DNA from 3 places in the Streptomyces sp. 63XJN7_1_ISO-PGPR-S23-121 genome. Region 2 is predicted to be linked to each of the others. Evidence: riboswitches for the same ligand, from Rfam matches in the RefSeq annotation. Region 2 holds a riboswitch; each other region holds the start of a gene.
The links. A riboswitch is a leader RNA that binds a small molecule or an ion and turns the genes downstream of it on or off. The one in region 2 is predicted to bind cobalamin.
Positions count from the first base shown of each region.

Region 1 (9,885 bases), 4.6 Mb from region 2:
CGGCTACTTCGCACGGTGTCTGCAGCACGAGACCGACCACCTCTACGGGTACCTCTACATCGACCGGCTCTCCAAGCGCGAACGCAAGGACGCGCTGCGGCAGATGGCCGAGAACGAGCCGCGCTACCCCGTGGTCGCGAACGACTGAGCCTCACCTCCGCCTCACAAGCCCCAGACGCACGGCGCCCGTTCGGTCCCACCCGAGCGGGCGCCGTTCGTGTGTCCGCGACTCGTTTCTTCCCTGCTGCTCGCCCGGAGATCCCGAAGCCGACACACAACAGGAGGATTCAGGCGCCGTGGGGTAGTGAATGGAGCAAATCCGTTCCCAGGACGGTCAGTTGTGGTGCTGAATGGTTGAGCGGGGATACGCAACGGCGCACGCCCCGCTCAGCGAGAGGTGTGCGCCACCGGCGGCTGAGAGGGGTTTGTTCGTGCATGCTTTCCCACACGGCAACACAGCGACACCGACCGCGATCGCAGTTCCACCGCAGCTCTCACTCCCGGTGATCGAGGCGGAATTCACCCGGCGACTGCACCCGTATTGGCCGAAGCTCCAGGAGAAGACCCGCACGTGGCTGCTCGAAAAGCGGCTCATGCCGGCGGACAAGGTCGAGGAATATGCCGATGGCCTGTGCTACACCGACCTCATGGCCGGGTACTACCTCGGCGCCCCCGACGAGGTCCTCCAGGCGATAGCCGACTACAGCGCGTGGTTCTTCGTCTGGGACGACCGGCACGACCGTGACATCGTCCACGGCCGGCCGGCCGCCTGGCGGCAGCTGCGGGACCGGCTGCACACGGCCCTGGACTCGCCCGCGGACCACCTGCACCACGAGGACGCGCTGGTCGCCGGTTTCGCCGACAGTGTGCTGCGGCTGTACGCCTTCCTGCCGCCGACGTGGAACGCCCGGTTCGCCCGGCACTTCCACGCGGTGATCGAGGCGTACGACCGGGAATTCCGCAACCGCACCCACGGAGTCGTGCCCGGAGTCGAGGAGTACCTGGCACTGCGCCGGCTCACCTTCGCGCACTGGATCTGGACCGACCTGCTGGAGCCGAGCGCCGGGTGCGAACTCCCGGATGCCGTCCGAAAACACCCCGCATACCGGCGGGCGGCACTGCTGAGCCAGGAATTCGCCGCCTGGTACAACGACCTCTGCTCGCTGCCGAAGGAACTAGCGGGCGACGAGGTCCACAATCTCGGAATCAGTCTCATCACCCATCACCAACTGACCCTGGAAGAATCGATAGAGGAAGTCCGGCGGCGCGTCGAGGAATGTGTCACGGAATTCCTCGTCGCCGAACAGGACGCCTTGCGGTTCGCCGACTGGCTCGCCGACGGGACCGTGCGCGGAAAGGAACTGAGCGGCGCCGTGCGGGCCTGCGTCGGCAATATGCGGAACTGGTTCAGTTCCGTCTACTGGTTCCATCACGAGTCCGGCCGTTACATGGTCGACAGCTGGGACGACCGGTCCACGCCCCCGTACGTCAACAACGAAGCGGCAGGTGAGAAATGACCGTCGATTCGGTCAACCCCGGGACCCGGACCGACGACGCGGCGGAGCTGCGCGAGCCGCCCGTCGCGGGCGGCGGCGTCCCGCTCCTCGGGCACGGCTGGAGGCTGGCCCGCGACCCGCTGGCCTTCATGGCCCAGCTGCGCGACCACGGCGACGTCGTACGCATCCGGCTCGGCCCGAAGACCGTGTACGCGGTCACCACTCCGGCGCTCACCGGCGCCCTCGCGCTGAGCCCCGACTACCACATCGCCGGCCCGCTGTGGGAGTCGCTGGAGGGCCTGCTCGGCAAGGAGGGCGTGGCGACCGCCAACGGCCCGCTGCACCGGCGCCAGCGGCGCACCATCCAGCCCGCCTTCAAACTGGACGCGATCCCCGCCTACGGGCCGATCATGGAGGAGGAGGCGCACGCGCTCACCGAGCGCTGGCGGCCGGGGGAGACCGTCGACGCCACCTCCGAGTCCTTCCGCGTCGCCGTGCGCGTCGCGGCCCGGTGCCTGCTGCGCGGCCAGTACATGGACGAGCGCGCCGAGCGCCTGTGCGTAGCCCTCGCCACCGTCTTCCGCGGCATGTACCGGCGGATGGTCGTCCCGCTGGGGCCGCTGTACCGGCTGCCGCTGCCGGCCAATCGCGAATTCAACAATGCGCTGGCCGATCTGCACCTCGTGGTGGACGAGATCATCGCCGAGCGTCGCGCGTCCGGCCAAAAGCCGGACGATTTGCTGACGGCTTTGCTGGAGGCCGAGGACGACAATGGCGACCCGATCGGGGAACAGGAGATCCACGACCAGGTCGTCGCGATCCTCACCCCCGGCAGCGAAACCATCGCCTCCACGATCATGTGGTTGCTCCGGGCACTTGCCGAACACCCGGAACATGCCGACCGCATACGCGACGAGGTGGAAGAGGTGACCGGTGGACGTCCTGTGGCATTCGAGGACGTTCGCCGGCTCACGCACACCGGCAATGTCATCGTGGAGGCCATGCGTTTGCGCCCCGCGGTATGGGTATTGACGCGGCGCGCGGTGGTCGAGACGGAACTCGGTGGCTATCGCATTCCGGCCGGGGCGGACATCATCTACAGTCCGTACGCAATCCAGCGCGATCCGAAGTCGTACGCCCGCAACCTGGAGTTCGACCCGGACCGATGGCTTCCGGAGCGCGTGACGGAACTGCCGAAATACGCCATGCGGCCGTTCAGCGTGGGCAATCGCAAGTGCCCGAGCGACCACTTCTCGATGGCGCAGCTGACGCTGATCACGGCGGCGCTCGCCGCCAGGTACCGCTTCGAGCAGGTGCCGGGCTCGAACGACGCGGTGCGCGTCGGCATCACACTGCGTCCGCACGACCTGCTGGTCAGGCCCGTAGCGAGGTGAGTGCCGCGGCGGCGCGGCTCAGGCGGCGGCCTCGGAGCCCCGGAAGGTGCGCCGGTAGGCGTGCGGGGTGGTGCCGAGAGCCCTGACGAACTGGTGCCTCAGGGCCGCCGCCGTACCGAAGCCGGTGCGCCGGGCCACCGTGTCCATCGTCTCGTCCGTCGCTTCCAGCAGCCGCTGGGCCAGCAGCACGCGCTGGCGCAGGATCCAGCGGTAGGGCGTCGTGCCCGTCTCCTGCTGGAAGCGGCGGGCGAAGGTGCGCGGGGACATGAGCGCCCGGGCCGCGAGCTGCTCGACGGCGACCTCCTGGTCGAGGTGCTGCTCCATCCATGCCAGCACCTCGCCTACGGTGTCGCAGGAGGAGCGCGGCAGCGGCCGCTCGATGTACTGCGCCTGACCGCCGTCCCGGTGCGGCGGTACGACCATGCGCCGGGCGATCTTGTTGGCGACCTCCGGCCCCTGCTCCTTGCGCACGATGTGCAGACAGGCGTCGATCCCGGCGGCCGTGCCGGCGGAGGTGATCACCGGGTCCTCGTCGACGTAGAGCACGTCCGCCTCGACCCGTGCCCCCGGGTGCCGCCGGGCCAGCTCGTCGGCGTGGTGCCAGTGCACCGCGCACCGCCGCCCCTCCAGCAGCCCCGCGGCACCGAGCACGAAGACCCCCGAGCACACGCTCAGCACCCGCGTCCCCCGGTCCACGGCCCGCCGCAGGGCGTCCAGCAGCGCGGGCGGATACTCCCGGCGCGTGAAGTCGCTCCCGGCCGGCACGGTGATCAGGTCCGCCTCGTCCAGCCGGTCGAGCCCGTACGGCGTCGACACGGTGAGCCCTCCGACGTGGGTGCGCAGCGTCGGGCCCTCCGCGGACACCACCGCGAAGTCGTACCGGGGAAGCCCGTCGTCGCTGCGGTCGATGCCGAACACCTCGCACACGACGCCGAGTTCGAAGGGATGCGCGCCGTCCAGCAGAACGGCGGCCACGTTCTTCAGCATGCTGACAGTGTGCCCCGGAAGTGGCAGGAAATCGAGGCCCTGCGGCAGTCCTGCCACTCCCGGTAAGGAGTCCGAGGCGTGACAGTAGTGACATGACCGCAGACCAGACAGAAGCCCTGATCGGAATGCTCGCGACCTTCGGACTCCTGGTCCTCATGGTCCTCCCCTCGGTGTTCGGCATCGTGCGCGACCGGCGCGTCGACCGTCAGCTCAGGGAGGCCCGGAGGGACCAGGAGACCCGGGAGACCATCCGGAAGGAGACGCCTCAGAAGTCCTCGGACAGGTCGACGGTGCCCTCCACCGCCACCTGGTACGCCGAGGGGCGCCGCTCGAAGAAGTTGGTCAGCTCCTGAACCCCCTGGAGCTCCATGAAGGAGAAGGGGTTCTCGGAGCCGTACACCGGGGCGAAGCCGAGGCGCGTCAGGCGCTGGTCGGCCACGCACTCCAGGTACTGCCGCATCGAGTCGGTGTTCATGCCCGGGAGGCCGTCACCGCACAGGTCGCGCGCGAACTGCAGCTCGGCCTCGACGGCCTCCCGCAGCATGTCGGTGACCTGCCGGCGCAGCTCGTCGTCGAAGAGGTCCGGCTCCTCCTTGCGGACGGTGTCGACCACGTCGAAGGCGAAGGACATGTGCATCGTCTCGTCGCGGAACACCCAGTTGGTGCCGGTGGCCAGGCCGTGCAGCAGGCCCCGGCTGCGGAACCAGTACACGTAGGCGAAGGCGCCGTAGAAGAACAGGCCCTCGATGCACGCGGCGAAGCAGATGAGGTTGAGCAGGAAGCGGCGGCGGTCGGCCCTGGTCTCCAGGCGGTCGATCGACTCGACCGAGTCCATCCACCGGAAGCAGAACTCGGCCTTCTCGCGGATCGAGGGGATGTTCTCCACGGCCGCGAAGGCGGCGGCACGGTCGTCCGGGTCGGGCAGATAGGTGTCCAGCAGCGTCAGGTAGAACTGGACGTGGACGGCCTCCTCGAAGAGCTGCCGGCTCAGGTACAGCCGCGCCTCGGGGGAGTTGATGTGCTTGTAGAGGGTCAGCACCAGGTTGTTAGCGACGATGGAGTCGCCCGTCGCGAAGAAGGCCACCAGCCGTCCGATGAGGTGCTGCTCCTCGGGGCTGAGCTTCGCGAGGTCGGCGACGTCCGAGTGGAGGTCGACCTCCTCGACGTGCCAGGTGTTCTTGATGGCGTCGCGGTAGCGCTCGTAGAAGTCCGGGTAGCGCATGGGGCGCAGGGTCAGTTCGAAGCCCGGGTCGAGCAGGTTCTTCACGGCGGGGGTCTCGGTGGTCATTACTGGCAGGCCTCGCAGGACTCGGGGTTTTCCAGGGAGCAGGCGACCGCTTCGGGGTCCGGGGCGGCCTGCACGGGCACGGTGGCCCGGCCGGCGGCGCGCGCGATCCGGGTCGCCGGGCGGGAACGCAGGTAGTACGTGGTCTTCAGGCCCTGCTTCCAGGCGTAGGCGTACATCGAGGACAGCTTCCCGATGGTCGGCGTCTCCAGGAACAGGTTCAGCGACTGGGCCTGGTCGAGGTACGGGGTACGGGCGGCGGCCATGTCGATGAGGGCGCGCTGCGGGATCTCCCACGCGGTGCGGTACAGCGCGCGCACGTCCTCGGGGATCCACGCGAAGCCCTGCACCGAGCCGTTCGCCTCGCGCAGCGCCTCGCGGGTGCGGGCGTCCCACACGCCGAGCCGCTTGAGGTCGTCGACCAGGTACGAGTTGACCTGCAGGAACTCCCCGGACAGCGTCTCGCGCTTGAACAGGTTGGACACCTGCGGCTCGATGCACTCGTAGACGCCCGCGATGGAGGCGATCGTGGCGGTCGGCGCGATGGCGAGGAGCAGCGAGTTGCGCAGCCCGGTCGTCGCGATACGCGTCCGCAGCGCCGCCCAGCGCTCCGGCCAGGCCGTCCGCACGTCGTAGTGGTCGGGGTGCAGCACGCCCCGGGCGGTGCGGGTCTTCTCCCAGGCCGGCAGCGGGCCGTTGCGCTCGGCGAGGTCGGCGGACGTCTCGTACGCGGCGAGCATGATCCGCTCGGCGATGCGCGTGGACAGGGCCCTGGCCTCGGCGGAGTCGAAGGGCAGGCGCAGCCGGAAGAAGACGTCCTGCAGGCCCATCGCGCCGAGGCCGACCGGGCGCCAGCGGGCGTTGGAGCGGCCCGCCTGCTCGGTCGGGTAGAAGTTGATGTCGACAACCCGGTCCAGGAAGGTGACCGCGGTGCGGACGGTGGCGTCCAGCCGCTCCCAGTCGATGTCGCCGCCGGTCACGAAGGCGCCGAGGTTGACCGACCCGAGGTTGCAGACCGCCGTCTCCCCGTCGTCCGTGACCTCCAGGATCTCCGTGCAGAGGTTGGAGGAGTGCACGACGTGGCCCGGCTCGGCGGTCTGGTTGGCGGTGCGGTTGGCGGTGTCCTTGAAGGTCATCCAGCCGTTGCCGGTCTGTGCGAGGGTGCGCATCATGCGGCCGTACAGCTCGCGGGCCGGGAGGGTCTTCCTGGCCAGGCCCTTCGCCTCGGCCTCCCGGTAGGCCGCGTCGAACTCCGCGCCCCACAGGTCGGCCAGCTCCGGCACGTCCGAGGGCGAGAACAGCGACCACGGCCCGTCCGCGTCCACCCGGCGCATGAACTCGTCCGGGATCCAGTGCGCGAGGTTCAGGTTGTGCGTGCGCCGGGCGTCCTCGCCGGTGTTGTCCCGCAGCTCCAGGAACTCCTCGATGTCGGCGTGCCAGGTCTCCAGGTAGACCGCCGCCGCGCCCTTGCGCCGGCCGCCCTGGTTCACCGCGGCGACCGAGGCGTCCAGCGTCTTCAGGAACGGGACGATGCCGTTGGAGTGCCCGTTGGTGCCGCGGATCAGTGAACCCCGGGCGCGGACGCGGGAGTAGGCGATGCCGATGCCGCCGGCGTGCTTGGACAGGCGCGCGACCTGGTGGAGGCGGTCGTAGAGGGAGTCCAGCTCGTCCAGGGGGGAGTCGAGGAGGTAGCAGGACGACATCTGGGCGTGCCGGGTGCCGGAGTTGAAGAGGGTGGGGGAGGAGGGCAGGTAGTCCAGGCGGCTCATCAGCCCGTACAGCGCGGCGACCTCGTCCACCGACCGGTCGGTGTCGTCCTCGGCGAGTCCGGCGGCCACGCGCAGCAGGAAGTGCTGGGGCGTCTCGACGACCTTGCGGGTGAGCGGGTGCCGGAGCAGATAGCGGCTGTACAGCGTGCGCAGCCCGAAGTAGCCGAAGCGGTCGTCGGCGGCCGGGTCGGTCAGCGCGTCCAGGCGGGCCGCGTGCAGCCGGACGAACCCGGCCGTGCGGTCGGCGATCAGGCCCTCGCGGTGGCCGGTCGCGACGGACTCGGTGAAGGAGGTGACGCCCTGGGAGGCGGCCTCGGCGCGGATGCCGAGGGTCAGCAGCCGGGCGGCCAGCCGGGAGTAGACCGGGTCCTCCGAGATCAGACCGGCCGCGGCCTCCGTGGCGAGCTCCCGCAGTTCCGCCTCGTCGGCCCGCGCGGACCGGCCGCGCAGTGCGGCGGCGGCGACCCGGCCGGGGTCGGCGTCGGGGAGGTCGGCGGTGAGGCCGGTCAGGGTCCGCAGCAGGGCGGCACCGGGTCCGTCGGGTTCCTCGGTCACGGGGATCGCAGAAGCCGTCGCAGCGGACACTGAGGCCGGGTCGGCTGGCGCGATGGTCACGTGGGGCACTCCCTCGCTCGGCACGGGGCCAGGCGGAGGGCAGGGGGCAGCTCACGAGCGCGCGCGGCGTCGCGTCCACCGGCCCATTCCGCGAGGCCCGGACGTCATGGCACCCGGACCGGGACGGCCGGGCGCACTGTCGGCAGGTCCTCGGACTCGAGCCCGTGGCGCTCACGCGGATACGCGAACACACACGAGTACACCGTTGCGGGACAGTTCCGGATTCACACCGGATTCCCCTGCGGCGACAGCGAGCATGAGCATACATCTTGTGCCGGGTTCCGCGAGCACCCCCAGATGTTGTGCCGCGCCGGTGTCAGAGCGTCAGTTGGTAGGTGAGCAGCGTGATGTCGTCGAGCCCCGGCACGGGGTTCCAGTCCCGCTCGGGCGTGCGGACGAAGCCCAGGCGTTCGTAGAGCCGGTGGGCGGTGCGCATCGTCCGCTGCGTCGACAGCACGACGCGTGCGCAGCCCCCGACGGCCCGGGCGCGGTCGACGCACGACCGCACGAGGGCCTCGCCGACGCCGCGTCCCCGCGCCTCGTGGTGGACGGCGAGCATGCGTATCTCGGCCTCGCCGGGCCGGGCGATGTCGGCCATGGGGCCGCCGGACGGCACGAAGGTCACGCCGCCGAGGATCCGCCCGTCCGCTGCGGCGGCGAGCACCTGGGCCGCCGCGGCCCGCTTGGCGACGTCCCGCAGCTCGCCGAGGTAGGAATCGCTCTCCCCGAAGTCGAGCAGTCCGTCGTCGAGATAGGCGCGGGCGGTGATGTCGCCGAGGGCCCGGTACTCGTCGGGTGACGCCTGTCTGATCACGAAGTCCATGGGCCGAGTGTGCCCCACGGGTACGACGACGGGCCGCCGGATTTCTCCGGCGGCCCGTCGGATCGGGGGATCAGTGCGAGGTGCCCGCGGTGGCCGGGGGCAGCTCCGTCTGGACGCCCGGGTCGCCCGCGTCCGCCGTGTAGTCGCCCGGCCGGGTCTCGTCGACGCCCTCGGGTGCCTTGACGGCCTTCAGGACGAAGGTCAGGACCACGGTGACCAGGACGTTCAGCACGAAGGCGGTGAGGCCGATGTAGCCGATCTCGCCGATGCCCGGGATCTCCTTCGAGGACCCGCCGAAGTGCGCCTGCGTCGGCGAGGCGACCCCGTAGGCGGCGGCCGTGCCGTAGACCATGCCGACCGCCCAGCCGCCGAGCAGGGCCCAGCGGTGGAACCAGCGGGTGAACAGACCGCCCACCAGGGCCGGGAAGGTCTGCAGGATCCAGATGCCGCCGAGCAGCTGGAAGTTGATCGCGACGGTCTTGTCCATGCCGAGGACGAAGATCAGCGCGCCCACCTTCACCAGCAGCGACACCAGCTTGGAGACCTTCGTCTCCTGTTCCGGGGTGGCGTCGGGCTTGATGAAGTCCTTGTAGATGTTGCGGGTGAAGAGGTTCGCGGCCGCGATCGACATGATCGCCGCCGGCACCAGGGCGCCGATGCCGATCGCCGCGAAGGCCACGCCCGCGAACCAGTCCGGGAACATGTCCTCGAACAGCTGCGGGATCGCCAGCTGGCCGTTGTCCACCTTGACGCCGGCCGCGATCGCCATGAAGCCCAGCAGCGCGAGCAGGCCGAGCATCAGGGAGTACAGCGGCAGGATCGTGGTGTTGCGGCGGATCACCTCACGGCTGCGGGAGGACAGCGTCGCGGTGATCGAGTGCGGGTACATGAAGAGCGCGAGCGCCGAGCCGAGCGCCAGCGTGGCGTACGTCCACTGGCTCGCCTCGCCCGGCACCACCGCGCCGCGCGGCTTCCCGGTGGCCTCGTTGGTCTGGCCGAACGCCTCGCCCGCCTTGGCGAAGATGTCGTCGAAGCCGCCGAGCTTGATCGGGATGTAGATGATCGCCACGGCGATCACGATGTAGATCAGCGTGTCCTTCACGAACGCGATCAGCGCGGGGGCGCGCAGACCCGACGAGTAGGTGTACGCCGCCAGCACACCGAAGGCGATCAGCAGCGGCAGGTCCTTGACGAACCAGTTGGTGTCCTCCCCGCCGCCGACGCCCATCACGTCGAGCACGGCCTGGATGCCGACCAGCTGGAGCGCGATGTACGGCATCGTGGCGAGGATGCCGGTGACGGCGACCGCCAGCGACAGGCCCTTCGAACCGAACCGGCCGCGCACGAAGTCCGAGGTCGTCACGTACCCGTGCTTGTGGGAGACCGACCACAGGCGGGGCAGGAAGGTGAAGATCAGCGGGTAGACCAGGATCGTGTACGGCACCGCGAAGAAGCCGGACGCGCCGGCCGCGTAGATCGCCGCCGGGACGGCCACGAAGGTGTACGCCGTGTAGAG
Region 1 is NZ_CM149653.1:1,217,268-1,227,152, forward strand. It holds gene def (peptide deformylase) at 1-148, shown strand, start outside; gene cyc1 (epi-isozizaene synthase) at 432-1,517, shown strand; gene AC0VYN_RS05695 (bifunctional albaflavenone monooxygenase/terpene synthase) at 1,514-2,890, shown strand; gene AC0VYN_RS05700 (helix-turn-helix domain-containing protein) at 2,909-3,877, opposite strand; gene AC0VYN_RS05705 (hypothetical protein) at 3,970-4,230, shown strand; gene AC0VYN_RS05710 (ribonucleotide-diphosphate reductase subunit beta) at 4,143-5,165, opposite strand; gene AC0VYN_RS05715 (ribonucleoside-diphosphate reductase subunit alpha) at 5,165-7,546, opposite strand; cobalamin riboswitch at 7,671-7,810, opposite strand; gene AC0VYN_RS05720 (GNAT family N-acetyltransferase) at 7,863-8,369, opposite strand; gene mctP (monocarboxylate uptake permease MctP) at 8,440-9,885, opposite strand, start outside.
Region 1: it holds a riboswitch for cobalamin, as region 2 does, so the genes downstream of both, AC0VYN_RS05715 (ribonucleoside-diphosphate reductase subunit alpha) here and AC0VYN_RS25930 (cobalamin biosynthesis protein) in region 2, are expected to answer to the same signal.

Region 2 (9,885 bases):
GGCCTCGCGCTGCTGCTGGTAGAGCCTCCAGCCCATGTTGTAGACGTCGATCTGGGAGCGGTTGGCGTCCAGGTAGAACACCTTGTTGACGACCGTCTCCACCAGGTCGACGTCGTGGGAGATCACGATGAAGCCGCCGCGGTAGGTCTTCAGGTAGTCGCGCAGCCAGACGATCGAGTCGGCGTCGAGGTGGTTGGTCGGCTCGTCGAGCAGCAGCGTGTCCGCGTCGGAGAACAGGATCCGGGCCAGCTCGACACGCCGGCGCTGACCGCCGGAGAGCGTGTGCAGGGGCTGGCCGAGCACGCGGTCGGGCAGGTTGAGCGCGGCGGCGATGGTGGCGGCCTCGGCCTCGGCGGCGTATCCGCCCTTGGTGAGGAACTCCGTCTCCTGGCGCTCGTACTGCCTGAGCGCCTTCTCGCGGGTGGCGCCCTGGCCGTTCGCGATGCGCTGCTCGTTCTCGCGCATCTTGCGGATCAGGGTGTCGAGGCCGCGGGCGGAGAGGATGCGGTCGCGGGCCAGCACGTCGAGGTCGCCGGTGCGCGGGTCCTGCGGGAGATAGCCGACCTCACCGGAGCGGGTGACGGTACCCCCGGCGGGGATGCCCTCGCCGGCGAGGACCTTGGTGAGGGTGGTCTTGCCGGCGCCGTTGCGGCCGACCAGGCCGATGCGGTCGCCCTTGGCGATGCGGAAGGTGGCGCTCTCGATGAGGACACGGGCACCGGCGCGCAGCTCGATGCCGGAGGCGGAGATCACGGTCAGACTCCAGGGCGGGTGGGTGACGGGATGGACGGCTGAGGACGTTTCCCGCCGTCTAATGCGCGAGGAGAATGGCCATGGGGCCAGTCTAACGGGGCCGTGCAACCGCTTTTCCCGGGTGCCGGTCCCCGCGGCCGTCCGTCCGGGACTCCCCCGTCCGCGGGGCGTGGATCGCGGGCACTGCCGGTGGCCGGTGCGAAACTGGGCGCCGGGGCGGATTCCGGGACTTTCCCGGCGTCCGGTCACCGGTACCGGCTCACGAGGGAGTGATCGGCATGGCAGGCACGGACGGCGGCCGCCCGAGCGTCTTCCCGACGCTGCTGTACGCGGACGCCAAGGCGGCGGTCCGCCGGCTCACGCGGGCCTTCGGCTCCACGGAACTGGCCGTGTACGAGGGCGAGGACGGCTCGGTCGCGCACGCGGAGCCGGCCCAGGGCAACGGCGCGGTGATGCTCGGTTCCAGGGGCACGGGCAGCCGCTTCGACGAGGCGATGGGGAACGCGGGCACGATGGGGGTGTACGTCGTGGTGGACGACGTCGACGCACACCACCGGCGGGCCGTGGAGCACGGCGCGGAGATCCTGATGCCCCCGACGGACCAGGACTACGGGTCCCGGGACTACATGGCCCGGGACCTCGAGGGCAACGTCTGGAGCTTCGGGACGTACGCGCCCGATGTCCGCGGCTGACGTCCGCCGTCGGCTGACGTCCGCCGGCCGGTCTCCGGTCAGCTGCCCCCGGTGTGCACCTGGAACGCGGCCCGGCGGACGGCCTTGGCCAGGGCCGGGTCGGGGTGGGCCGCGGCGAGGGCGACCAGGACCTGCACGGTGCGCGGGTGCCCGACGGCGCGGACCTCGTCGAGGAGGGCCGGGACGGTGGGCTGCACGGCGGACTCCAGGTGCCGCACCAGCAGCGGGGCCTCGCCGTGGTCGGCGACGGCGGCGGCCGTGTCGACCCACAGCCAGGTGGCCTCCTGGCGGGTGAGGACCTCGTGGGCGTCCTCGGGGTCGGCGCCGTCGTGCTCGGCCAGCCACAGCAGGGCGTACGGGCGCAGCGTGGGCTCGCCGAGCACGGCGCGGACGTCGGGCTCGGCGGGGGCGCCGACGACGCGCAGCGCCTCGAAGGCGAGGCCGCGCAGCAGGGCGTCCTCGCCGCGGGCGGCGGCGAGCAGCTCGGTGACGGCGCTGCCGACGGGGCGGGCGGCGAGCCAGGCGCGGTACTCGGCGCGGGCCGCGTTGGGGCGGAGCCGGCCGCAGCCGCGGAGCATGGCCTCGGCCGACTGCTCGATGTTCCCGGCGGGGCTCTGCGCGGCCACGCAGATCTGCTCCAGCTTGACCCAGACCGCCCAGCTGCCCAGCGGTGTGAGGGTGGCCTGGCCGTCGCCGCAGGTGAGGGCGCCGACGGAGGACAGGGCGTGCAGGGCCCAGTCGAGCAGGGGGGCGAGGGGGGTGCCGTCGGTGCCGTCCGCGGCCTGCGGGGGCTGCGGGGCATCGGGGGTGCCCGGTTCGAGCCGGGGGCCGTAGGGGACCTCGCAGCGCTCGGTGCGCAGTTCGGTGACGCGCTGCTCCAGCAGGTCGAGGAGCTGTGCGACGGGCACCGGTCCGGCGGAGAGCTGGAGGAAGGAGAGCACCTGCGGCATCGCGGAGACGACCTCGGCGACGGCGGCGGGCTCCTGCCCGTCGGGCTCCGGGTGGGCGAGCGACCAGGCGTCGAAGAGGGCGACCCAGCCGCGCAGTACAGCGCTGTCGTCGCGGTTCCAGGCGCGCAGGCGCCAGCCGGGGCGGGCGGTGTCGCCGTGGACCTCGACCAGCCCGGCGAGGCGGGCGGTGTCCCAGTCGGCGCGGACCTCGGCCGGGGTCAGGCCCAGTTCGCGGGCCGCGTGTTCGGCGGTCGCGTCGGAGAGGGTGGCCTTGCCGTCGGCGGTCGCGCTGCCGCGGCCGGGGCCGAGGGCGGCGTCGGCCCAGCGGGCGATGCGGGCGGCGCCGGCCAGGCCGGAACGCGCCATTCGGGCCAGTTCCGAGCGGGCCGGTGTGCCCTCCGGGGGGCGCGGTGCGGCGCGGTGCGCGCGCCGCTGGTTGATCGCTCTGGGGGCGTCGGCCAGGGGTCGCGGACGGACGAGTCGAAGCCTGGAGTCGCGCGGGATACGGGACGTCACGGGTGCAGTCTTCCGGTTGACGGTCCGAAAACCCAAACGGAATGCCCGGGGTGGTGGCGAGGAGGGTCTGTGCGGGGCCTCGGCAGGCGGCCCGGGCGGTGGATCCGGCCATGGGTACGGCCCTGAACGGAACCTGAGCGGCGCGCGGCGGGGCGGGGCCCGCCGGGGTCACACCAGGGGGGTCATGAAGCGGCGGAGGGTCTCCTGGTAGGCGTCCGGGTCGACGTTCCACATGGCGCCGTGCGGGGCGCCCTCGACGGTGTGGAGGGAGACGAGCCGGGGGTGGGCGTCGGCGAAGCGGCGGGTGAACCGCCAGGGGGCGACCGTGTCGTCGGGGCCGTGGAAGACCAGGGTCGGCACCGAGAGGGCCTCGTGTCCGGCCCGTTCGGCGCCGCCGTCGGCGTGCAGTCCGGCGCGGCCCTGCGCGGCGCGGACCGCGAGCGGCAGCAGTACGCCGGGCGTGCGGCGGGCGGCGGCCAGGGCGCGCAGGGTGGTCTCCCAGCTGAGGACCGGGGAGTCCAGGACGAGCCCCGCGATGCGGTCGCGGGCGGCGGAGCGCGCGGCGGTGCGCAGGGCCATGGTGGCGCCGGTGGACCAGCCGAGCATGACGACCTGGCGGGCACCGTGGCCGAGGGCGTAGTGGACGGCGGCGTCCACGTCGTGCCACTCGGTCTCGCCGAAGTGGTGCAGGCCGTCCGGCGAGGGCGGGGCGCCGGCGTCGCCGCGGTGGGTGGGGACCAGCACCGGGACGTGCCGTTCGTGCAGGGGCGCCATGAGGTTCAGGGCGTGCTCGCGGGTGGCTCCGAGGCCGTGCACGGCGATGATCCAGGTGGGGCGGGCGCCGGTCACGAACCAGGCCGGGAGCGGGCCGAGTTCGCCGGGGACGTCGACGTCGGTGTAGTCCAGGCCGAGGGCGGTGCCGGGGGTGCCGACGTACAGGTTGGGGGTGAACCAGGCCCGGTCGCCGGCGTCGAAGGAGCCGTGGGTGACGCCTTCGAGGCGGCGTACGACGGTGTCGGCGCCGTGCTGGGCGCCGTCGAGCACCGGGCCGACGACGGCGTGGGACGCGTCGCCCGCGAGGCCGTAGCGGCCGGGGCGGAGCGCGGCGAGGTCCCGGGTGAGGGTGATCTGCCCGGCGGCGGTCCCGTGCACGGTGAGCCGGGGTTCGGTGGGCAGGGGGCGGCCGGGGGGCGCCTTGAGCGCGGCGTCGCTGGCCAGGCGGCCGGCGGCGACGCTCGCTGCGCCGGCCGCCGCCAGGGCTGCGGTGACTGCGGCGGCCGTTGCTGTGACAGTGCGCATGGGGCCAGTCTCCCGGTGGGGTCCGTGGGCGGCCAGCGGGCGGACGACACGGAGTGACGGCGCCCGGCCGGGCCCGGTGCCATGGGCCGGCTCGACTGCCGGTACCCCGGAAGCCGCCCGGTAACCTCTCCGGCCCCCGTCAGCGGGACCCGGCCGGCCCGCGGGTGCCCTGCGACAGGCAACTCCCGTCCCGCCTCGCAGCTCGCTGCGGGCCGTCGCCCGGCGGAACGTGCCGGTCAGGTCGGCTGGCCGTAGCCGTGCAGGCGTTCCGTCACCTCGTCCAGCTGGGCCGGTGTCAGCAGGGACGGGGTGCGGCCGGGGACCGAGGAGGCCGTGAGCCACAGGCGGCACATCCACTCCAGCTGGGCGGTGCGGTCGTAGGCCTGGTCGAGGGTGGCGCCGTAGGTGACCGTGCCGTGGTTGCGCAGGAGGCAGCCGGTGCGGCCGGCGAGGGCGGCCAGCATGTGGCGGGCGAGTTCGTCGGTGCCGTAGGCCGCGTAGGGGGCGACCCTGACGGGGCCGCCGAGCGCGGCGGCCATGTAGTGGACCAGCGGGAAGCTCGGGGACGAGCAGGGAGACGGCCGTCGCGTGCACGGCGTGGGTGTGGACGACGGCCCGGGCGCCGGTGGTGCGGTACACGGCGAGGTGCATGGGCAGCTCGCTGGTGGGGACCAGCGTGCCCAGCACCTGCCGGCCGTCCAGGGCGACGCCGGTCACGTCGCCGGGGGCCAGCCGGTCGTAGGGCACGCCCGACGGGGTGACCAGCACCGTGTCGCCGACCCGCACCGAGACGTTGCCGGAGGTGCCGACCACCAGCCCGTCGGACACCGTCCGCCGGGCCGTAGCGACGAGCGCCTCCCACGCCCCGGACTCCTCCGCGGACACCTCTCCGGCCTTCGACTCCGTCACAGTCCACGCCTCCCGTCGGGCGTCCCGCACGCCCCTCGCCGCGCCGTGGTCCGGCGCCTCGCGGCGATCCTGCCAGGCACGTCTCCGGAGAGCGTCGGCGCGGGTACGCAGCGCAGGCGTTCACGGAGGTCACGACCCCGTTTCCGGTCACCATGACGCCCGGTCCAGTTCACCTTCCGTTCACTCTGGTTGCCTACGTTCGACGCGCCAATGACCTCGAACGATTGCCTGGGTAAATGGAAAGCTTCTCGCTGATCCTCGCGATTGTGGTGGTAACCGCACTCGCGTTCGATTTCACGAACGGTTTCCACGACACCGCGAACGCGATGGCAACGACCATTTCGACCGGTGCGCTCAAACCCAAGGTCGCGGTGGCCATGTCCGCCGTGCTGAACCTTGTGGGCGCCTTTCTCTCGGTGGAGGTCGCCAACACGATCTCCAAGGGTCTCGTCGACGAGACCGGCATCCGTCCCGAGGTCATCTTCGCCGCGTTGGTCGGCGCGATCCTCTGGAACCTGCTGACCTGGCTGGTCGGACTCCCGTCCAGTTCCTCGCACGCCCTCATGGGCGGCCTGATCGGCGCCGCCGTCGCCTCGGCGGGCATCGGCGCCGTCCACGGCGACGTCCTCGTCACCAAGGTGCTCCTGCCGGCCGTCGCCGCCCCGATCGTCGCGGGTGTCGCGGCGATGCTCGCCTCCCGGCTGACGTACTCGCTCGGCCGCAAGGCCGACGGCAGGGCCGCGGAGAAGGGCTACCGCGCCGGGCAGATCGCCTCGGCCGGCCTGGTCTCGCTCGCCCACGGCACCAACGACGCCCAGAAGACGATGGGCATCATCACCCTCGCCCTGATCGCGGGCGGCTCCCTCGCCCCCGGCTCGAACCCGCCCGTGTGGGTCATCCTGTCCGCGGGCCTGGCCATCGCGCTCGGCACCTACCTCGGCGGCTGGCGCATCATCCGCACCATGGGCAAGGGCCTGACCGACCTCCAGCCGCAGCAGGGCTTCGCCGCCCAGACCAGCGCCGCCACGGTCATCCTGGCCTCCTCCCACCTCGGCTTCTCCCTCTCCACCACGCACTCGGTCTCCGGCGCGGTCATGGGCGCGGGCCTCGGCCGCAAGGGCGGCGTGGTGCGCTGGTCGACGGCCACCCGCATGTTCGTCGCGTGGGGCCTCACCCTGCCGGCCGCGGCCCTGGTCGCCGCGCTCGCCGAGTGGGTCTGCGGCTTCGGCGACTGGGGCACGGCGCTCGTCGCGGCCTTCCTCGTCGCCTCCAGCTTCGCGATCTGGCGGATCTCCCGGCGCGAGGTCGTCGACCACACCAACGTCAACGGCGGCGACGAGCCGGAGCGCGAGCCGGCCGGCGTGGTGACCACGGCGATCGCCGCCGTCGTCCCGCCGCCCGCGGGCACCGCGTCCGACGCCCTCGCGGCGTCCTTCCCGGCCCAGGCCGGCACCGACTCCAAGGCCCCGTCGGCCGCCACCACCGTCTGAGCCCGCGTCCCGGGTACGAAGGAAGAGAACCATGTCTATCGACTGGGCAGCCCTCGGCTCCGTCTTCGGGGTCAGTCTCGTGGCCACCGTGGCTCTGGTGGCCCTGTTCACCCTCGGCATCGTCGGCCTCTCCCGCCAGGAGCGGGCCGCCGCCCGGGGCGGGTCCGCGGCGCTCGCGGTCACCGGCGCCTACGCGTGCTTCGCTTCCTGCGCGGCGGCGGTGGCGTACGGGATCTATCTGATCGTCGCCTGACCACAGGGCGCACACCGTGCGGGGCGCGGGACGGACTCCACCGTCCCGCGCCCCGCGCTTTTCACACGCCGGCGCACACCACCCGCGTGTGGGCTCTCGCACACTCCCCCGGCGCAGGTCAACAGCGAGTTGACGGGTGTTCGCGGGCCGTGGTGGACTGCCGGAGCCATTACGGCGGCAGGAGAGGAAGCCGGTGCGAGTCCGGCGCGGTCCCGCCACTGTCACCGGGGCAGTACGCAGGTACGGCCCCGGGAGCCAGGAACTCTCACCGCCGATTTCGTCGAACCAGGGCGTGGACACCCTGAGTGAGGACATATCGCCATGCGCGGCTGCCGTTCCGGGCTCACCAGCGACACACTTCCGCTTCCCCTTCCCGCGGCCGGCTGAGCCGTGCGCGCCGAACGCGTCTTCGCGTACGGCGCCGCCGCCGGCCTCCTCGGCGACCTCCTCCTCGGCGATCCGCGCCGTGGACACCCGGTCGCCGTGTTCGGCCGTGCCGCCGGCGCCGTGGAACGGGTGCTGTGGCGTGACCACCGGGGCTGGGGCGCGCTGCACACCGCCGTGTGCGCCGGTGGCGCCGTCGCCCTGGGGGCCGCCGCCGAGCGCGCCGTCCGCCGCTCCCCCGCCGCCTCCGTCGCGCTGACCGGCGCCGCCACCTGGGCCGTCGTGGGCGGGACCTCGCTGGCCCGGGAGGCCCGCGCCGTCGGCCGGGCCCTGGAGGCCGGGGACGTCGAGGGGGCCCGGGCCCGGCTGCCGCACCTGTGCGGACGGGACCCGCAGGCGCTGGACGCCGACGGGATCGCCCGGGCCGTCGTGGAGTCCGTCGCCGAGAACACCTCCGACGCGGTCGTGGGCGCCCTGGTGTGGGGCGCGCTCGGCGGAGTGCCGGGGCTGCTCGGCTTCCGGGCCGTGAACACCCTGGACGCCATGGTCGGCCACCGGTCCCCCCGCTACCGGCGGTACGGCTGGGCCTCGGCCCGGCTCGACGACCTCGCGGGCTGGCCGGGCGCCCGCCTGACCGCCGTCCTGACCACCGCGGCCGGCGGCAGCCCCGCGGGCGCCGTACGGGCCTGGCGGGCCGACGCCGCACAGCACCCGAGCCCCAACGCCGGGCCCGTGGAGGCGTCCTTCGCGGGGGCCCTGGGCGTGCGGCTCGGCGGGACCCTGTCGTACGGCGGGCGGGTGGAGCACCGGCCCGTCCTCAACGGGGCGGCGGGTCGCGCCGTCCGGGCCGGATCCGGTGACATCGAGCGGGCGGTGAGGCTGTCCCGGCGCGTGGGCTGGCTGGCGCTGGGCGTGTGCGCGGGCGCGCGGCTGCTCGTCCGCGGGGCCGGCCGGAAGGGACGTACGTCATGAGCGGTGGCCTCCTCGTCGCCGGCACCACCTCCGACGCCGGCAAGAGCGTCGTCACCGCCGGGATCTGCCGCTGGCTGGTGCGGCAGGGCGTGAAGGTGGCGCCCTTCAAGGCGCAGAACATGTCGCTCAACTCCTTCGTGACCCGCGAGGGCGCCGAGATCGGGCGTGCGCAGGCCATGCAGGCCCAGGCGTGCCGCGTCGAGCCGACCGCGCTGATGAACCCGGTGCTGCTCAAGCCGGGCGGCGAGCGGAGCAGCCAGGTCGTGCTGCTCGGCAAGCCGGTCGGGGAGATGAGCGCCCGCGGCTACCACGGCGGGCGGCAGCGGCAGCTGCTCGGCACGGTGCTCGACTGCCTGGCCGGGCTGCGGGACACGTACGACGCGGTGATCTGCGAGGGAGCGGGCAGCCCGGCCGAGATCAACCTGCGCCGGACCGACATCGTGAACATGGGGATCGCCCGGGGCGCCGGTCTGCCGGTCCTGGTCGTCGGCGACATCGACCGCGGGGGCGTCTTCGCGTCCTTCTTCGGCACGGTGGCCCTGCTGTCGCCCGAGGACCAGGCGCTGGTCGCCGGGTTCCTCGTGAACAAGTTCCGCGGCGACGTGTCGCTGCTGGAGCCCGGCCTCGACATGCTGCACGGCCTCACCGGGCGGCGGACGTACGGCGTCCTGCCCTTCCGGCACGGGCTCGGCATCGACGAGGAGGACGGGCTGCGTGTCTCATTGCGCGGGACGGTGCGGGAGTCCACGGTCGCGCCGCCGGTCGGCGAGGACGTGCTGCGGGTCGCGGTCTGCGCGGTGCCGCTGATGTCCAACTTCACGGACGTGGACGCGCTCGCCGCCGAACCCGGTGTCGTGGTGCGCTTCGTGGACCGGCCGGAGGAGCTGGCCGACGCCGACCTCGTGATCGTGCCGGGGACGCGCGGTACCGTCCGGGCGCTTCGGTGGCTGCGGGAGCGGGGGCTGGCGGACGCGATCGCGCGCCGGGCCGCCGAGGACCGGCCGGTGCTCGGCATCTGCGGCGGGTTCCAGCTCCTCGGCGAGCACATCGAGGACGAGGTCGAGTCCCGCGCCGGGCACGTCGACGGGCTCGGGCTGCTGCCCGTGCGGGTGCGGTTCGCCCGCGAGAAGACCCTCACGCGGCCGGTGGGCGAGGCCCTCGGCGAGCGCGTCGAGGGGTACGAGATCCACCACGGGGTCGCCGAGGTGACGGGCGGGACCCCCTTCCTCGACGGCTGCCGGGCCGGCCGGACCTGGGGCACGCACTGGCACGGCTCGCTGGAGTCGGACGGCTTCCGGCGGGCCTTCCTGCGCGAGGTGGCCGCCGCCGCGGGCCGCCGCTTCGTGCCGGCCCCCGACACCTCGTTCGCCGCGCTGCGCGAGGAGCAGCTCGACCGGCTCGGCGACCTGATCGAACAGCACGCGGACACGGACGCGCTGTGGCGGCTCATCGAGTCCGGCGCGCCGCAAGGACTGCCCTTCATTCCACCGGGAGCGCCCGCATGAGCACAGTGTTGTTGTTGTCGACCGCCGACACGGACCTGCTGGCGGCCCGCGCGTCGGACGCCGCCTACCGGATCGGCAACCCGACCCGGGTCGACGTCCGGGAGGACCTGCCGGCCCTCGTCGAGGGCGCCGACGTCGCCGTCGTACGCCTGCTGGGCGGCA
Region 2 is NZ_CM149653.1:5,797,667-5,807,551, forward strand. It holds gene AC0VYN_RS25895 (ABC-F family ATP-binding cassette domain-containing protein) at 1-753, opposite strand, end outside; gene AC0VYN_RS25900 (VOC family protein) at 1,032-1,445, shown strand; gene AC0VYN_RS25905 (hypothetical protein) at 1,484-2,911, opposite strand; gene AC0VYN_RS25910 (alpha/beta hydrolase family protein) at 3,080-4,210, opposite strand; partial or broken gene AC0VYN_RS25915 (class II aldolase/adducin family protein) at 4,447-5,119, opposite strand; gene AC0VYN_RS25920 (inorganic phosphate transporter) at 5,356-6,609, shown strand; gene AC0VYN_RS25925 (hypothetical protein) at 6,641-6,862, shown strand; cobalamin riboswitch at 6,999-7,146, shown strand; gene AC0VYN_RS25930 (cobalamin biosynthesis protein) at 7,253-8,218, shown strand; gene AC0VYN_RS25935 (cobyric acid synthase) at 8,215-9,723, shown strand; gene cobN (cobaltochelatase subunit CobN) at 9,720-9,885, shown strand, end outside.

Region 3 (9,885 bases), 3.7 Mb from region 2:
CCCGGATGCGGGCGTACATGACCGGCGCCGAGGACGCGGCCGCGCCGGTGCCGCTCACCGACCCGGCGGAACGCGAGCGGGCCACCGCCCTGTGGGAACGGCTGCTGGGCGGCGAGGCGGCCACGGCCCGGCAGCGGGTGCGGCTGCTGCTGTGGGCGCTCGGCGCCCGACTCGCTCCGGAACCCGGCCTCGTCGAACGCGAGACCCTCGCCGTGGCCCGCACCCTGCTCGGCGTCGCGAGCCCCGGACCCGGTCTGCGGCGCGAGGTGGTGGAGCTCGTCGCCGGCCTGCCGCGGATGCGCGAGGCCCTGGCGGAGGCGGTGCGGGAGGCCCTCGAAGGGCGGGACGGACAGGAGCAGCTCTTCGCGCAGTTCCCCGCCGAACTGCTCGGGGAACGGGACCTTCGGGACCACCCGCTGCTCCTGGAGTACCACTGGCGGGCCCGGGCCGAACGGGAGCCCTCGCGCACGGTCGACATCATGTTCGCGATCCTCGAGGTCCGCGGCCGGACGTCCCCCGACGCCGAACTGCTGCGCGGCCTGTGGCGGCACCCCTCACGGACCTGGACCCACCGGGAGGCCCTGCGGATCGCCGCCCGGCTCGCGGACGCCGGGCAGGTGGACGAGGCGGTCGGCGCGTGGCTCGACCGGGCGGTCAACCAGCGGATCGACGACGAGGAGGGGCTGTCGGCCTGCCTGGCGCTGTGCGCGGAGCTCGCCGCGCCCGGCCGCCCGGAGTGGCTGCCGCCGGCCGCGCGGGAACGGGTGCGCATCGTCCTGGAACTGGACAGGGCGCTGCGCACGGAACGGGAGGCCGTCGCGCTCGCCGGCGCGTTCCGGGTGTCGGGCACCGCCACCTGGACGGCGGTGCAGGCGCTGAAGCGGTACCGCCTGGTGCCGGCCATGCTGGCCCTGCCCGTCGACGCCGGCCGGCTCCGCGACGAGCTGCCGGAGTTCGGCCACTCCCTGGCGGAGCACTACCTGGCGGCCGTACGCCGCGCCGCGACCGGCGCCGAGCGGTGCGACGACGTCACGCTCGGCCACGTCGCCGCCGTGGCCGCGCTGCCCACGGCCGGCGGGCGGCTCTCCCAGGCCCAGCAGGACCTCGTCCTGCTGATCCGGGGTCACACCGCCGCGTACTGGCGGACCGCCGACCTCAGACGGCTGGAGGGCGAGGTACGCCCCCACCACCCGCAGCTCGCCGACCACTACCGGGACGCCGCGGAGGCCCGCCGCAGCGGCGCGCAGAAGCTGGCCGGGAAGGTGCGGCTGTCCCTGCGCCGCGGCCGGGGCGGCTCCCCGGACGAGGACCCGCCGGGCGAGGGTTCCCGGCGAGAGAAGAAGGGACGGTGACGTCCGGTGGCCGAGATCGTCGCCTGGGTCCTCATACCCGTGCTCTACCTCGCCGCGCTCACGGCGTACCTGGTCGTCGTCCCGGCCGTCGTGCTGCTGCGGGGCCTCGCGCTGACCATGGAACTCCTGTGGGGCCACGTGCGGTTGCTGATCGGCGTCCTGTACCGGCGCACCCCCGAGTTCCGCACGATGCCGCCCTACCGTCCGCAGGACGAGGCGGTGAAGGCGTACCGCAACTACTTCTTCGGCCCGGGCTACCGGGACCTGCGCCAGCTCCTCACGCTGGAACGCCGGTCGTACCTGAGGACGGCCGGCGACTCCTTCCGGGCCGTGACCTCACGGCAGTTCACGGCCCCGTCCCGGCACCGGGCGTTCACGGTGCCGTACGGGGTGACGCTGTACCTGGGCCTCTGCCTGGGCGTGGTGCTGGCGGTGCCGCCGCTCGCCCTGCTGCTGGCGGCGCACGCCCTCGTCCTCGTCCTGCTGACGGGCGGGGCGCGGACGGTCGCCGGGACCCTGCGGGCGGCCGACCGGGCGGTGCTGCGGGTGAGGCGGCTGCGCACCGGGATGCTCTGCCCGCACTGCTTCGAACGCGTCCCCTACCCGGCGTACGACTGTCCCCGCGCGACCTGCCGGCGCCGGCACGCGGACATCCGGCCCGGCACCTACGGCATCTTCCGGCGCCGCTGCGAGTGCGGGCAGCGCATGCCGACCCTGCTGATGCTGATGGGCAGGGACGCGCGGCTCCAGGCGTACTGCGTGCACCCGCACTGCGAGAAGCCGATGAACGCGGACGCGGGGCACATGCCCGAGGTGGTCCTGCCGCTCATCGGCGGACGGGCCGCGGGCAAGACGCAGTTGATGGCGGCGATGCTCCTCGCGCTGGAGAACGCGGCGGCCGACGGCGGACCGGCGATCACGTTCGCCGACGAGGACTCGAACTCCAACTACCAGGTGCTGCGCGAGGTCCTGCGCATGCAGGGCCACACCCGGGCCACCCAGAAGGACCTGCCCCGGGCGCACTCCTTCGTCCTCGGCAGCGGGCGCTCCGAGCGGCTGGTCCACCTCTTCGACACGGCCGGCGAGCGGTTCGTCGACCGCGACGAGACGGACGCGCTGCGCTACGCCCGGGCCGCGCGGACCTTCCTCTTCGTCCTCGACCCGATGTCGGTGAAGGCGTTCTGGACCTCGCTGGAACCCGCGCCGGGACCACTGCTGGACCGCACCCTCGCCTCGACGGTCGACCCGGAGGAGGTCTTCGGCCGGTCGGTCCAGGCGGTGGCCGCGATGGACGCCCCGCTGAAGCGCTCGCGGCTGGCCGTCGCCATCAGCAAGACCGACCTGCTGGCCGGGCACGGCCTGGTGCCCGACCGCCTCGACGACAGCGACGGCGCCCGCGCCTGGCTCTGCGAGGGCCTCGGCCTGCGCAGTCTGGTCCAGGCGATGGAGCTGGACTTCCAGGAGGTCCGCTACTTCTGCACGGCGGCGGTGGCCGACGAGGACGCCCGGGTGGACGGCAGCATCACCCGCTTCGTCGACTGGTGCCTGCGGGACTGAGGGCGGCGACCGGGCCGGGGGAGCCCTCCGTGCCAGAATGGGCGTCCCGCCGTCCGACCCGCGTCCCCCCGCGTCCCTCCGCACCGATGCACCGAGGTTCTCCCGTGTCCAAGCCCGTGGCCCGTGAGCCGCAGCGACGCAACGCGCGCTCCAACCGCGCGCGCATCCTGGCCACGGCCCGCCGGGAACTCGGCCGGAACCCGGACACCACCCTGGAGGAACTGGCCCGGGCCGCCGGTGTGGTGCGGCGCACCCTCTTCGGTCACTTCCCGGGGCGGGCGGCGCTGCTGGAGGCCCTCGCCGAGGAGGCCTCCGAGGTGCTGCGGAGCACGATGGCGTCGGCCGGGGAGGGGGCGGGGCCGGCCGAACCGGCCGAGCGCGCGCTCGCGTACTTCCTGCTGCTGATGTGGCCCGTCGGCGACCGCTACCGGATGCTGCTGGCGCTGGCCCGGCACGACCTGGGCGCGGAGCGCGTGGCCGAGATCCTCACGCCGGCCCGCGCCGAGGTCACCGCCATCCTGGAGCGCGGACAGCACGACGGCACCTTCCCCGCCCACCTGCCGCCCGCCGTGCTGAGCGCCGGGCTGGAGGCGATGACGGTCGCCCTGCTGGAGCAGGTCAACACGGGCGCGCTGGAGGACGACGGCACCCGGGCCGCCGTCGCCTCGCTCGTCGCGGCCGGCGTGCCGCAGGACCGGGCCCGCGCGGTCGTCGAGTCGGTGGCCCCGACGGTCCCGGCGCACCCGTCGGCCGACGACTGACCCCACCACCCCGTAGGCACCCGCCCCGCCGGAGCAGCAGCGCCGGGGCGGGCGCAGTCGTGCCGTACCGCCTCTTCCGCGCTCCCTCGACCGGCGTCGTCCTCCCGTGAAGTGACCGTGCGCGGACGCGTGGGCCGGCCGGCAGCGGGTACCCCGAGGACTGTTTGCACATCGGTGGGCAAGAATCTACCCTGAAAGCAGTCTGCACACCGATGGGCAATTAAGTCGCCCTCGTACCCGGGAGCCCTCATGCCCCTACTGGCCACCACACCCGTCGAGAAGATGGCCGGGCCGTACCCACGGCGCTGGTGGGCCCTGATCGTGCTGTGCCTCAGCCTGCTCATCGTCGTCATGGCCAACACGTCCCTGATCGTGGCCGCCCCGGCCATGACCGCCGACCTGGGCCTGAGCAGCAGCGACCTTCAGTGGGTCATCGACGGCTACACCGTCCCGTACGCCGCGCTGATGCTGGTGCTGGGCGCGATCGGCGACAAGTACAGCCGCCGCGGCGCCCTGGTCACCGGCCTGGTGATCTTCGCGGGCGGTTCGGTGATGGGCAGCCTGGTCCACGAGACGGGCCCGGTCATCACCGCCCGGGCGGTGATGGGCGTCGGCGCCGCCGTCGTCATGCCGGCCACGCTGTCCCTGCTCGTCGCGATCTTCCCGAGGGGCGAGCGGGCCCGCGCCATCACGGCCTGGACCGCCACGTCCGGACTCGCCATCGCCGTCGGCCCGCTGGTCGCCGGCTGGCTGCTCGGCGACCACGCCTGGGGCTCGACCTTCCTGGTCAACGTGCCCGTCGCGGTCCTCGCCGTCGTCGGCGCGCTGCTCCTCGTGCCCCCGTCCAGGGCGGCCGGCATGGGCCGCATCGACTACGTGGGCGGCCTGCTCTCCATCGTCTCCGTCGGCAGCCTGGTCTACGCGACCATCGAGGGCCCGCACTTCGGCTGGGGCGCCGGCCCCGTCACCGCGGCCGTCGTGGCGGGCGCCGGCCTGGTGGCCTTCGTCGCCTGGGAGCTGCGGCACCCGCAGCCCATGCTGGACGTGCGCAGGTTCCTCCAGCGGCCGTTCAGCGGCTCGATGCTGGCCGTGCTGTTCTTCTTCTTCGGCACCTACGGCGCCATCTACTACTCCACGCAGTTCCTGCAGTTCGTCCTCGGCTACGGCGCACTGGAGACCGGCGTACGGCTGCTGCCGCTGGCCGGGGCCGTGTTCGTCGGCGCCGCCGTCACCGGGCACCTCACCCCGAAGCTGGGCGTCAAGGCCATGATCGGGTCCGGCATGGTGATCGGCACCGCAGGCGTCTTCCTGCTGGTCCTCGTCGACAAGGACTCGACGTACTCCGGCTTCCTGGCCCCGATGCTGCTGCTCGGCCTCGCGATCGGCCTCAGCGTCTCCCCGGCCACCGACACCATCATGGGCTCCTTCCCGGAGAGCGAACTGGGCGTCGGCGGCGGCGCCAACGACACCGCGCTGGAACTCGGCGGCTCGCTCGGCATCGCCGTCCTGGGCTCCCTGCTCGGCACCGCCTACCGCGACGAACTGGCCGACCTGGCGGGCGACCGGCTCCCGGCCGCCGCGCTGCACACCGCCCAGGACTCCGTCGGCGGCGGCCTCGCGGTCGCCGAGCAGATCGCGAAGACGCCCTCCGCCGGCCCCCAGCAGGCCCAGGCCCTGGCCGACGCCGTCCATCAGGCCTTCGCCCACGGCGTGGCCACGACCAGCCTGATCGGCGGGATCATCATGGCCGCCGGCACCCTGATCGTCGTCGCCGTCCTGCCCGGCCGCCGCGGCGGCGCACAGCGGCGGACCGAGGAGCAGCCGGCACCGGCCCGCGACGCGGAGTACAGCGACTCCACGAGCTGACCGGCGCGGCGACGGTCAGTCGGCCGGCCCGGCCAGGGCCGCCAGGTCCTCCGCCGTGCGCGGGCCCCCGGCCGGGTCCGCCAGCAGTCCCCGGGCACACAGCAGCCGCGCCGCCGCCACCCCCCACGGCAGCCGCAGTCCCGCCGGGCCGAGCAGGTCGGTGCGGGCCAGCGTCGGCGCCGTGGGGCCGGTGTGCACCCCGGACGGGGTGAGCAGGGCGGCGTCGTCGGACCAGCGCAGCGCGAGATCCACGTCGTGGGTCGCCATCACCACCGTGGTGCCGCCCGCCCGCAGCCGGTCGAGGGTGTCGAGCAGCCGCTCCTGCCCGTCCGGGTCGAGCCCGGCGGTCGGCTCGTCGAGGATCAGCACCCGGGGGCGCATCGCGACCGCGCCGGCGATCGCGGCCCGCTTGCGCTGCCCGTACGACAGCAGGTGCGTGGGCCGGTCGGCCAGCCCGGCGATGTCCAGCGCGGCGAGCGCCTCCCCGACCCGGGAGCGGACCTCCGGATCCGGCAGCCCGAGGTTCAGCGGCCCGAACGACACGTCCTGGGCGACGGACGCGGCGAACAACTGGTCGTCCGGGTCCTGCACCACCAGCTGCACGGTGGTCCGCAACCGGGTCAGCCCGGCCCGGTCGTACGTCACGGGCCGCCCGTCGACCGTCAACCGCCCGGCGCCCGGCCGCAGTCCGCCGCTGAGCAGCCGCATCAGCGTCGTCTTGCCGCTGCCGTTGCGGCCCAGCAGCGCGAGCGCGCGCCCCTCGCGCACCTCGAAGTCCAGGCCGGTCAGCACCTGAGGCCCCTCCTCGTACCCGAAGGACACACCTCGCAGGGCGACGAGGGCCGGTTCGGTGGGCTCGTTCACGTCAACGGCCTTTCCAGTACGAAGGTGAGCACGGCCAGCGCCGCCAGCAGCACGACGCTCGCCGCCGTGAACGGCACGGAGACCCGGGCCTCGGGCACCAGGACGCGCAGCGTGCCGTCGTAGCCGCGCCCGGCGAGCCCGGCCTGCAGCCGCGTCGCCCTGTCGAAGGCCCGCACGAACGCCGTGGCGCCGAGCCCGCCGAGCGAACGCCAGGCCGCGGCCCGGGTGGTGTGCCCCAGCCGCGCGGCCTGCGCCTCGCGGATCCGGCGCACGGAGTCCAGCAGCAGGAAACTCATGCGGTAGGTCACCAGCGCCACGTCCACCACCGGCGCGGGCACCCCGGCCCGCACCAGCCGGGGCAGCAGGTCGGACATCGGCGTGGTGAACGCGAACAGCAGCACCCCGAGGGAGGCCGCCGACGTGCGCAGCAGCAGCTCCCCGGCGCGCACCGCGCCGCCGTCCGCCGCGCCCACGAAGCCGCCCGGGCCCCCGACCCGCACCAGCAGCGGCAGGGCACCGGTCACGCAGAACCCCAGCGGCACCCGGTACGCCCGCCACAGCCGCCGCCGGGGCACGCCCGCCGGGCCGAGCAGCACCGCCAGCGCCGCGACCAGGACCAGCGCCGCGCCCGGCCAGGGCGGCAGCGAGATCGCGAGCACGGTCAGACCCAGCCCGAGCACCGCCTTGTCCACCGGGTGCCGGTGGCGCCACCGGCTGCTGTGCGCCGCCGCGTCGATCGGCAGCACTCAGTCCCCTTCGGGCGCGTTCGCGTCCTGCCGGGCGGCCGCCCGCTCCTCGCCCTGCCGCCGGCCCCGGCGCAGACCGAAGTAGTAGGCCAGCACCCCCGCGCCGAGCGCCGCCTGCGCGGCGAACAGCGCGGACTCGATCTCCCCGGACGGCGGCTCGTACAGCGGCGAGAACCACGGCTCGTAGTCCGGCTCGATCTCCGTGATGGCCGTCTCCGCCTCGGCGTCGGCCCCGGTGAACGGCTTCTCCTTGTGGTCGCCGAGACCGAGCGCCAGCGGCAGCACCGCCAGCGCGGCCACGGCGAGCAGCAGCAGGAGGTTGATCTTCGTGTTGCGGTTCATCGGACGACGGCCTCCTCACGCTCGCCGGCCTTCGCCGGCAGCACGCGCAGACGGGTCAGCTCTCCCTTGCTGGACTGCACCAGAAGCCGCATCACGACCACCGTGAGCAGGCCCTCGCTCACCGCGAGCGGGACCTGTGTGACGGCGAAGATGGATCCGAACTTGCCGAGCGCGCCCAGGAACCCGCTGGCCGGGTCGGGGAAGGCCAGCGCGAGCTGCACGCTGGTGACGCAGTAGGTGGACAGGTCGGCGACGAACGCCGCGCAGAACACCGTGACCATCAGCGGCGCCCCGTACCGGCGCAGCAGGCGGTAGGTGCCGTAGCCCGCCCAGGGGCCGGCGATCGCCATCGAGAAGGCGTTGGCGCCGAGCGTGGTCAGCCCGCCGTGGGCGAGCAGCAGTGCCTGGAAGAGCAGGGTGATCGTGCCCAGGACCGCCATGACGGGCGGCCGGAACAGGACGGCGCCCAGACCGGTCCCGGTGGGGTGCGAACAACTCCCGGTGACGGAGGGCAGTTTCAGGGCCGACAGCACGAACGTGAAGGCTCCGGACGCCCCGAGCAGCAGCGTGCTCTCGGGATGCTCCCTGACCTCACGGGTGAGTGACCGTACTCCGTGGACGACGAACGGCGCGGACGCGACACTCCAGGCGATCGCGTGCGCCGGAGGCAGAAAGCCCTCGGCTATGTGCATGGCTCAGCAGACCCTCTCCAGCACCTCGTGGATGGACGACGCGCCTTGGCCGGTCTCCTGGCTGACGGGTACCACCGCCCGAACTCCGCCTTCCCGGGTCACAAGGACCCAGTGGCTGCCCGCGAGGGCCGGAGCCGGACTTCCCGATCACAGTGGCGAGGGCCGCACCGGTACTTCACCGGATTTCCCGTTCACCAAGGCGTGGCGACAGTAGTGCGCCCACGAGGGTGGTGACAAGCGGGCCTCCCGGCGGCCGGCCCCGGGGGCCGCGGGGACTTCCGCGCCGGCACCGCGTCGTACGGGGCCGCGCGCCCTCGCCCGGCGTGGCGAAGATCTCAGCCCGAGGTGCCCTTGCCGTCGGGGGCGCCGCCGTCGGTGTCCCGGACCACCCGGGAACGCAGCTGCTGGCCCAGCGCCGTCCCCGCGGCGGTGAGGAAGACGAAGCTGTAGACGATCTGCAGGATCGTCACGAGCCGCGCCGTCTGGCCCCGCGGGGTGATGTCCCCGTATCCGACCGTGGCCAGGGTGACGACGGTGAAGTACAGGGAGTCGACCCGGGTGTGCAGCCCGTCGAACGCACCGGGCTGCTTGGCCAGGAGGTAGTAGGCCGCGGCGAAGACGTGCACCGACAGCAGGATCAGCAGGGAGATGGCCACGCCGGGGTGGGTGTCCGTGCGGCCGGTGAGGACGTGGCGGATCTGCCGCAGCAGCAGTACGGCCACGGCCGCCAGGCCCAGAGCGAACAACAGCCAGCTCAGGACCGGATGACGGGGGCCCAGCCGGTCGAGGGGCAGCAGGAAGTAGGCGGCGACCAGGGCCACGACCGCACCGGCCCTCGTCACCCAGGGACGCGCCGAACGCCAGGAGGCACCGGCCCCGGTCCGGTGCGCCCGCCCGCCGCCCCCGCGTCCGGTCACCGCTCCGGCCCCGGCCGGGGACGCGACTGCGTCCCCGCCCCCGCCGGAGGCCCGGGCTCCGGCGGGCTCCGGCGGACCGCCTGGGCGACGACGAAGGCGACCACCGACGAAATGACGATCAGCGGCATCTGCTCGTGCGCGTCCGCGCCCATCAGCAGTACCGCGAGCACCGAACTGGCCAGTGGCAGCCCCGTCACCGCGGCCATGGCGGCGGGCATGCCGAGGGCGAGGGCCGGGGTCACGCCGAAGCCGGGCAGACCGGAGCAGGCCATGGCCGTGGCCGCGCCCAGCAGCAGGGAGGGGAAGATCGGACCCCCGCGCAGACTGCCCAGTGCGATGCCCCACGCCAGCCCCTTGCAGACGACGAGCGCGACCAGCGCGCCCACGGACCAGGCGTGCGGATGCGCGGCGAGCTGGGCGAGGGCGGCCTGCCCCGACAACGCCGCCTCCGCCGGCGAACGGCCGGTGATCAGGGCGTACGCGGTGATGCAGACGCCGACCGCCGTGGCGCACAGGACGGTGCGGACGGCAGTGCGGTGCTCCGCCCAGGCCCTGGTGCGGCGGCCGAGCGCGCGGGCCAGCGTGACCAGCACCGCGATCAGCGCCGCCGTCGGGATGCCCCACAGGAAGTCACCGGCGTCGGGGTCGGTGCCCGGCGGCACGTCGGGCAGCGACAACGCGCCGATGGTCAGGCCGGTCCACTGCCCGAAGCCGGTGAAGACCAGGGCTCCCGTCGCGCTGGCCAGCAGACAGGGCAGCAGCAGGGCGACCATCCGGGTGCCGGCCAG
Region 3 is NZ_CM149653.1:2,069,127-2,079,011, forward strand. It holds gene AC0VYN_RS09280 (GTPase-associated protein 1-related protein) at 1-1,352, shown strand, start outside; gene AC0VYN_RS09285 (TRAFAC clade GTPase domain-containing protein) at 1,359-2,909, shown strand; gene AC0VYN_RS09290 (TetR/AcrR family transcriptional regulator) at 3,014-3,670, shown strand; gene AC0VYN_RS09295 (MFS transporter) at 3,920-5,536, shown strand; gene AC0VYN_RS09300 (energy-coupling factor ABC transporter ATP-binding protein) at 5,552-6,400, opposite strand; gene cbiQ (cobalt ECF transporter T component CbiQ) at 6,397-7,146, opposite strand; gene AC0VYN_RS09310 (energy-coupling factor ABC transporter substrate-binding protein) at 7,147-7,488, opposite strand; gene AC0VYN_RS09315 (energy-coupling factor ABC transporter permease) at 7,485-8,180, opposite strand; cobalamin riboswitch at 8,211-8,394, opposite strand; gene AC0VYN_RS09320 (potassium channel family protein) at 8,516-9,022, opposite strand; gene AC0VYN_RS09325 (chloride channel protein) at 9,094-9,885, opposite strand, start outside.
Region 3: it holds a riboswitch for cobalamin, as region 2 does, so the genes downstream of both, AC0VYN_RS09315 (energy-coupling factor ABC transporter permease) here and AC0VYN_RS25930 (cobalamin biosynthesis protein) in region 2, are expected to answer to the same signal.